Regions from separate parts of the Agaribacterium sp. ZY112 genome, predicted to be linked through region 1. Evidence: predicted binding sites of a transcription regulator. Region 1 holds the regulator's gene; each other region holds the start of a gene.
What was found. The regulator FNR, encoded in region 1, switches genes on or off when oxygen is low (the NO sensors DNR and NnrR bind a similar motif). The targets are predictions, from matches to a motif close to TTGATNNNNATCAA.
Positions count from the first base shown of each region.

Region 2: the regulator FNR is predicted to act here: its motif matches at 1,134-1,147, upstream of AB1S55_RS02885 (DUF3360 family protein).
Region 3: the regulator FNR is predicted to act here: its motif matches at 1,257-1,270, upstream of ccoN (cytochrome-c oxidase, cbb3-type subunit I).
Region 4: the regulator FNR is predicted to act here: its motif matches at 1,139-1,152, upstream of AB1S55_RS17555 (GbsR/MarR family transcriptional regulator).

Region 1 is NZ_CP166840.1:2,496,622-2,498,796, reverse strand. It holds gene AB1S55_RS10910 (NAD-dependent deacylase) at 1-79, shown strand, start outside; gene AB1S55_RS10905 (hypothetical protein) at 167-979, shown strand; gene fnr (fumarate/nitrate reduction transcriptional regulator Fnr) at 1,040-1,804, shown strand; gene AB1S55_RS10895 (DUF4202 domain-containing protein) at 1,810-2,175, shown strand, end outside.
Region 2 is NZ_CP166840.1:656,423-658,597, forward strand. It holds gene AB1S55_RS02885 (DUF3360 family protein) at 1-911, opposite strand, end outside; gene AB1S55_RS02890 (hypothetical protein) at 1,235-1,666, shown strand; gene AB1S55_RS02895 (hypothetical protein) at 1,982-2,175, shown strand, end outside.
Region 3 is NZ_CP166840.1:3,575,884-3,578,058, forward strand. It holds gene ccoN (cytochrome-c oxidase, cbb3-type subunit I) at 1-1,099, opposite strand, end outside; gene AB1S55_RS15550 (argininosuccinate synthase) at 1,315-2,175, opposite strand, start outside.
Region 4 is NZ_CP166840.1:4,035,942-4,038,116, forward strand. It holds gene AB1S55_RS17550 (cytochrome ubiquinol oxidase subunit I) at 1-514, opposite strand, end outside; gene AB1S55_RS17555 (GbsR/MarR family transcriptional regulator) at 524-1,093, opposite strand; gene AB1S55_RS17560 (murein L,D-transpeptidase family protein) at 1,702-2,175, shown strand, end outside.

The DNA of each region.
Region 1 (2,175 bases):
AAACAGCAATAGCCCTTGGTTTAGCGAAAAGCATCGCGGCCTTGCCAGTGAGCTTGTGCCCCAGATGTTCCGCCTCTAGTTACTATTTTGTAACAAGCCTCTGTTAGCCCCACCGCAGCTTGATCCTAATCAAAGCCGCAAAGCGGCTCAGACATAGACTGTTGCTATGAATACCCCCACTAATCCAGCGACCATTATTAGTTTGCAATCACGAGAAGAAATAAGCTTGTGTGACGCCAGTCTGCGCCACCGTTTTGAGCTGCGCCGCAATAAGCCTATGGCCATCATTATCGATGCCCAACAAGGTTTAGAGCTACTCGCTGAACAAAGTGAAATAGGCCTCAGCCTACAAAAAGAATTAAAGCTTTGGCATAAAGCCCTTGGCCGACGAAAGATCAGCTGTATAGAGCTGCATTACAGCGGAGCCTTTCTACACCCTTTTGATATCACCGGTATTATTCACGGTATCGCAAGTAAATTTGATATCAGTGACGCCCTTTACCGAGTGGTACTATCGCCCGATGATGCCCAAACAGAAGTACTTGCCCTACTTCGCGGTTTAAGCTTTCAACACTGCCAATTAGCTATTGAACACGCCCAATCTGACCAGCTACAAATGCTTGAAGAGCCCATCGATGAAGCGCGAACCTACAAGTTTGCACGTGTTGGGGTACAAATACAGCACAGCGAAGGGGTTGAAAACCTGCGTAAGAGCATACGTGTTATGCGTGATCGCTACTCTCCAGATTATATTTATATTGGCTCGACCACCTACCCACTTGGTGAAAAAGACATCGAGCAACAAACCACCTTGTTTAAAGAGGATTTAATTGAAGTGAGCACCGACCATTTAAACCTTGGTCCAGGTGCTAGCAGTAAATTTGGCTCTCTACGTTTGACGAACTTCAGCGACATTGGTCACTACTTAGAGGAAATCGAAAAAGGCCAACTACCTTTGCATCAAAGACCCCTATCTTAGTGGCGCATAAAGCGCTAAAATTAGAGCAATTAATTGCATACGTATTAGGGTCTTAGACAAATGACTGTACAGCTTGCTTCTTCCTCTTCATGTTCTGGCGCCGGTGCTGGTGCGGGTCTTCCTCAAACCAACTGCGCAGACTGTCGTTTAGCTGGTATTTGCTTACCCATTAGCCTTGAAATTGAAGATATCGATAAACTCGACAGTATTATTCAACGCGGCCGTCCTTTACAGAAAAAAGACCACCTCTATCACGCGGGCGAGGCCTTTAAATCTGTCTACGCCGTGCGTTCAGGTGCAGTCAAGACCGTTAAGATCACTGAGGACGGGATAGAACAAATTACCGGCTTCCACCTTCCTGGTGAAATCATTGGCATTGATGGGCTTGCTACTAACCTACACAGTAACTCGGCCATCGCTTTAGAAACCGCCGCTGTTTGCGAAATTCCTTTTAGCCGCCTTGAAGAGCTCAGCGTTGCAATCCCAACACTACAACGTCGCTTCTTCCAGCTAATGAGTAAGGAGATCGCTGAAGAACAGCAACTTATCACCATGCTCAGCAAGAACAGCGCAGAAGAGCGCCTTGCCGCCCTGTTACTTTCTATTGCCACTCGCAACCAATATCGTGGTTTATCAGCCAAAGAATTTCACTTGCCGATGAGCCGTTCGGACATTGGTAATTATCTTGGTCTAACCATCGAGACTGTAAGTCGTATTTTTACTCGCTTAAATAAAAGCGGCATCATCACTTTGGATAAGAAACACATCCAAATTAATGATATTGATGCCCTGCGTTCAAGCTCACTAAGCAGCTGTAAAGACTAATACGAATGACTAACTATTTTGAACGCGTTAACGCGCTTATAGACGCGGCGAATGCTCTCGACCCCAATTTAGAAGAAGACAACGGCCAACAGATCTCAAAAGAGCTTCTCTACAGCCAACGTATGACGTCTATGCTTGAGGCTTTTGATACCTCGGCATCTGAAGCCTTAAAGATAGCAGCTCGCGCCCAGCACATAGAGCGCTGGCGCTCTCCTCGCAGTGACTACCCAGAAGGTCGTACAGGCTATAAAAAGTGGCGTGCCAATCTAGGCCTCTTCCACGCTCAACGTACAGCAGAGCTAATGGAAGAAGCTGGTTACGATGCCGACAGCATTGATCGCGTTAAATATCTTGTGCAAAAGCGTGGTATA
Region 2 (2,175 bases), 1.8 Mb from region 1:
TAGTTCAGCTCTTGGAAAACTCGGTGCCCCAAGAAATCTGGCGACCACATGGCAACAGCCAAGATAGAGAAAGGAATAACAGCAATAAAGCTATTTACATCTGGCCAGCCCAGCTGCCACCCCGTGTTTTCCCCCCACCAATAAAACGGACTCATATGAGGCAGGCCCGGCTCGGTAGAAAACTCAAATGGAGCGCCCATAATCAAAGCAACAATACCGGCAATGGCCGAGCACAGCGGAATAGCCAACCAACGTTTTTGCACACGCGCCAAATACGCGTAAACAATAATAGTGGTGACAATCACCATAAAACCAACAGGGCCTTCTTCTAAACCTAAAGACCAGCCCTTTAATTTACCAATTTGGCTAATCAGCCCCACAGCACCAAGATAAATCAGCAGGCCACCACGGACACCCTCGCCCGTTAGCGCAACCAGTTTAGACCCGCCCTTGGTAATACTAAGCAAGATACCAAATACACCCACCATAATCCCCAGTGCCAGAGGATGCCCACCGGCTGCAGCAATAAGTGGAATCAAGGGGATCATAGGCCCGTGGGTACCGGCCAAGTTTGAATTGGGGTTAAGAATGGCTGAAAAAAGAACAACAAAGAGCACGCCGGCAATCAGCAATTCAAAGCGCACATTCTCAGCAATAAACTCAGGGCTTAAGCCAAATTGAGCAGCAAAAGCGGCGACCATGGCCGTCACCATCACAATCTTACCAATGGTGGCCGCAAGCGCAGGCACCCAATCTTCTATTTCTACACCAAAGTCGCGACCAGGCAGATTAATGCCCCAGCGCTTAAACGACATGATTTTTAGTTCGTTCTCTAGGTACTCATTACGAGTAGCAAACTCACTGGCGGGTTTGTGGCGCTGACGGTAAGTCGTCGCTTCTTGATCTGACATCGATCGGCCTCTTTCGTGCGAAGGCAGAACCTGCAGTAAAGGCGCTTGTTCCGTAGCCACCATTACAAAGCTCTGTGCAGTTTTAATTGGTTGTTGTATTGGCTTAGGCTGCTGAGGCAGCTCTGAGCAGAGCCTAGATTAAGACTTTGGCACAAGCGTGACTTGAGCTGGGTCGTATTGCAGCCATTAGTTCCCTTTGGCTTTAGAGATTATTCACTCCCTTTGATCTTGGTCATTGCTGCTTTGGCGCCACTTAGCACAAGCAGAAAATACAAGCCCGTGTACAATAGCCCTTTGCTAAAAACACCATAGAGAACACAAGCATGCTAGATAGCGTATTGCGCGTTTATGGCGAAAGCTTTGACGTAGAGGCTTTTCTTGCCCAGCACCCCATCGACGCCCACTTAGAAGCCTATAACATTGGCGATACCGATATACTCGGCGGCGCTTGTGAACACAGCGGCTTTGATGCACTGATCTCTGAAACCGCTGATGCACAGAGCCATCAACTCGAGCTTTACGCCTTCTTAGAGAAACACAAAAATAGCCTTCTCGCCTTAAAAGCGGAGCAAGCGCAATGCGTCTTAGATATTGGTTTAGGTCTAGCTTTAATAGAAAACAACGGCACTAGCGCTAACAGTAATATCGTACTCAGTAGCAAGCTTATAAGCCTGTGCAACGAGCTCGGTTTGAGCATAGAGTTTTCAGCCTATCCACAGATGGATGAAACCCTTGAAGAACCTGGAAATCATTAAACTAACGCCGCTAGAGTTAGCCTGCGCATCAAAATTAAGATCATAGCGATACCAATACTTAGATAGATCACTTCTTACGAACAAAGAATGGCCAAACGCCCTAAAGAGAGTGCTACAATGTTGTTTAGTGCGCCAAGGCAAGAAGCCTAGCCCTTAATCAATACTGTAGAGAATGGCCTCTACGGCCCGACTCTAGAAGAGATCCGGCCACATAAAACCATCTAAATATGCTCAAAACGACCAGCCAGCGCCTTGCTTGCTGTAGTTGTTGTGCGCTTTTTTATTATCAACCGAATCAAAATATGAGAGAACAGTATGGACTCACATGAAGCTGAAAACTTACGTAAAAATAAGCTACGAATTCATCAGTACATGATGCAGGACATTGACCCTTCAGAAGATGATCTAGGTGATGATTTAGAAGAAGATTCAGTACTGCCTAAAGGCGCCCCTAAAAAAGCTCAGACCACAGGACAAACAGCGCAAGACGTAGCTAACTGGAGTAATTT
Region 3 (2,175 bases), 1.1 Mb from region 1:
CGCCGATTGAAATCATCGCAACCCAACCTAAAGCACCTGAGTGTACGTGACCGATGGTCCAGTCGGTGTTGTGAGATAAGGCGTTTACAGTTTTGATCGACATCATTGGACCTTCGAAGGTCGACATGCCGTAGAAGCTCAGACTCACCACTAAGAAACGTAAAGTAGGATCCGTACGCAATTTGTGCCATGCGCCACTTAAGGTAAGCACACCGTTGATCATACCACCCCAACTAGGAGCCAATAGAATCAAGCTCATCACCATACCAAGGGTTTGCGCCCAATCTGGAAGTGCACTGTAGTGCAAGTGGTGAGCACCGGCCCAAACGTAGATAGAAATCAAAGCCCAGAAGTGAACAATGGATAACTGATAAGAGTAAACCGGGCGTTCAGCTTGCTTAGGAACAAAGTAATACATGATGCCTAAGAAACCCGCCGTCAGGAAGAAACCTACCGCATTATGGCCATACCACCACTGAATCATCGCATCCATCGCACCGCTGTACATAGAGTAAGACTTCATGGCACTCACAGGTACGGCCATGCTATTAACAACGTGAAGAACGGCTACGGTGACAATAAAGGCACCAAAGAACCAATTCGCTACATAGATATGAGACGTTTTACGCTTAACAATGGTGCCAAAGAAGCATATGGCATAGGCCACCCAGACTAGGGTAATCAAAATATCGATTGGCCATTCTAGCTCCGCGTACTCTTTGGCTGAGGTATAACCAAGAGGAAGCGTAATAGCAGCAAGTACAATGATGAGTTGCCACCCCCAAAAGGTAAATGGAATTAAGAATCCACCCCAGAGGCGAGCCTGACATGTACGTTGCACCACGTAATACGAGGTAGCAAATAAAGCACAGCCACCAAAAGCAAAAATAACCGCATTAGTATGCAAAGGACGCAAGCGACCAAAATGCGTATAAGGTTGGAGGATGTCATTGAGCTCAGGCCAGTACAACTGCGCAGCTAGCAGTACGCCGACTGCCATGCCTACGATACCCCAAACTACTGTCATAACAGTAAATTGACGTACCACATCGTAGTTGTATGTGACTTCAGTTTGAGCAGCAGATGCGTCACTCGTCATATCAACTTCCCACGTTTGTTTAATTAATAATTGTTATAACCGCATAGCGGCCAAAGTAAGCAAAGCAAACCTATTATCCAGTCCAAAAAAAAGAAAAGACTGGGATAATGAAGTATGCCGTTTTCCCATCAGCAGAAAAACGAACGGCTCCAGTCTTTTGATCTACATCAAAAAACTGGAGCCTGCGCATTTCACTGCGAAGTGTTCCTACCCGATTAACTCTCGAGCGGGTTACGACCCTTTTCTGAAGCAATACGCAATCGTAAAGAATTTAGCTTAATAAAGCCTTCAGCATCTTTTTGATCGTAAGCACCCGCATCATCTTCAAAGGTAGCAATTTTTTCATCAAATAGGCTGTCTTCAGAGCGACGACCTACACAGCTAACAGCACCTTTATACAGCTTAAGGCGCACATCGCCGTTTACAACTTTTTGGCTTTCATCAATAAGCGCTTGAAGCATCTCACGCTCAGGGCTCCACCAATAGCCGTTATAAACTAATTCAGCATATTTAGGCATGATGCTGTCTTTCAGATGAGCAGCTTCACGATCTAAGGTTAGGCTCTCGATCGCACGATGCGCTTTCATCAGAATCGTGCCGCCAGGTGTTTCATAACAACCACGGCTCTTCATACCTACATAACGGTTTTCAACGATATCTAAACGACCAACACCGTGAGCACCGCCACGCTTGTTTAAGGTCTCTAAGAGCGTTGCTGGGCTCATCTCTTCGCCATCAATGGCAACAGGATCACCATTTTTAAAGCGAAGCTCTAAGTATTCGGCTTTATCTGGCGCCTCTTCAGGCGATACTGACCAGCGCCACATATCATCTTCAGCTTCAGCCCAAGGATCTTCCAACAAGTCACCTTCGTAGCTGATATGTAATAAGTTCGCATCCATTGAATACGGAGACTTCTTCTTGGCATTGGCAAAGTCTACTGGGATCTTATGCTCTTCACAGTAAGCCATTAAGGTCTCACGAGAAGTCAGATCCCATTCGCGCCATGGAGCAATCACTTGAATGCCAGGCTTAAGGGCATAAGCACCAAGTTCAAAACGAACTTGATCATTACC
Region 4 (2,175 bases), 1.5 Mb from region 1:
TCACCTCAAACCAATCTACTGCATAAACAACACCATCACGTATTTCATGCCCTGCTGGTGTTTGCATCCAAGAGTTAAGCGCGAGAATCCAAAAAGCTGAAGCCGTTGTACCCAGAGCCACAATTAAAGTCGCAACCGTATGGACACTATTAGGCACACGCTTAGAGCCAAATAACATAATGCCAAGAAAAGTAGCCTCTAAGAAAAAAGCGGTTAATACTTCATACCCCAACAAGGGGCCTGCGATGTTACCGACCTTCTCCATAAAACCCGGCCAGTTGGTACCAAACTGGAAGGACATAGTAATGCCGGTGACCACGCCCAAGGCAAAACTCAATGCAAATATCTTGACCCAAAAGCGATAAGCACGCATCCATACTTCGTCACCACTTAAGTTAAAACGCAGTTTGAAATAAAATAAAATCCAACACAGAGCGATGGTGATACTGGGGAAAAGAATATGAAAACTAATATTGAGGGCAAACTGAATTCTGGATAATTCCAAGGCGTCCATAAATATCCCTTATTTACTATCGCTCTGACCGAGCATTTTGTCTTTGAACTCCACCAGCTTGCCAAGCCCGGAGCCCATCTTCATTAAACTTTGCAGCTGTTTTTGGCTTAAACCGCTTACCGCTTTCGTCCAATCGTTAGCAAGTTCAAGCAACTCATAGATTTCAGCCATCTTAGCTTGAGCATGCAGATCGCTCTCATCTGTGCAACTTTCTAATAATTGCGAGCGCAATAAGCTTAAAGTGGGTTCTAACTCGCGGCGACTGCGCTCATCAACCACGTGTCGCGCCATCTGCCAAATATCACCAACCGGTGAATAATAGTCTTTGCGATCACCCGCCTGCTTTTCCGTTTTAATTAAACGCCAGCTTTGTAACTCTTTAATTCCCATGCTGACATTACCACGGCTAACACCCAATAATTGTGACAGCTCATCGGCACTAATCGGCTTGGGGTGCACCACAATTAGGGCCAGCATCTGGCCTACCGTGCGGTTAAAGCCCCAACGACTTCCCATCTCACCAAAATGCATCACAAACACCTGAGCCTGAGCGCTCAACTGCTTTACCTCTGTGCTCATAAAACACACCAAGTTTCAGTTATTTCTGAAAGTATTGATTTCTTATTGATCTATGTCAACAGATTTTGGCAGGTATATACCTGCTAATTTATTCGGAGTTACTAGGAAAGTGTCTTACTTTTCTAAAAACCAGCCATCTAAGCATTTGATTTTATTATATTTTTACAAGCACACTCCGAATTATGAGGAAAGAGTCAACTGGGGCAAAGTTAGAACCAACGAGGTGCATCAAGCTAAGGCATTGATAGTAATGGAATTTTTTATATGTAGAGGGTAGATTAGAGGGAGAATTACAAGGACATCGTCCTATTAATTAACTGTTATGCATCAAGGACTAATTTTGAATAATCTCAAGATAGCAGGGATATCACTTCAAGCTAACGGAATTCTTCTAGGCGTTTCATCAGTTGCACTACTCTTCATGTACGTAATTAACAATGGTTTCCCTAGCAGTATCAAGGCAGTTTTAGTGATTTGTTTTTTCGCCATATGGAGTGTAACGCTTCTCATTGTTGGTAGTGGCGTAAAAAGTAAAAATCCTCAGTACAAAATACCGGCCATCGTAGTTGGTTCTGTCAGTCTAGTATCTTCACCAATTGGCATTGTCTTTGGTTTGGTATCACTCATATTTCAAGCTAGGGGCTGGCGCTCGTGGCCAGCTGCGTAACAAAGTTATCAACCACCGCCAGCAAGCTGGCTGGACCTCCATTGCGTCGTTTAAAGTGTGCTTTAATAGCACACCCGTTCCGGCCGGTTATAACAGCGTTACCTGTCATGAAGTACTTCTTACACTATCGCTATTAATATCAAGCTTCGTATGGGGCGAGGTCGACCTCGTACAGGTCGATAAATCTGAACGAAAGATGTATCTCTATTCAGGAGGCACTCTCGTCAAAGAGTATGATGTGGCATTTGGTGAAAACCCCAAAGGCCACAAAACCCAAGAGGGAGATGAAAAAACTCCAGAGGGTACTTATACGCTTGATTACAAAAAAGAAGACTCCTCTTTTTATCGGTCAATACATATCTCTTACCCAAATGAAGATGATAAAACCCAAGCTAGAGCACGTGGCGTATCTCCA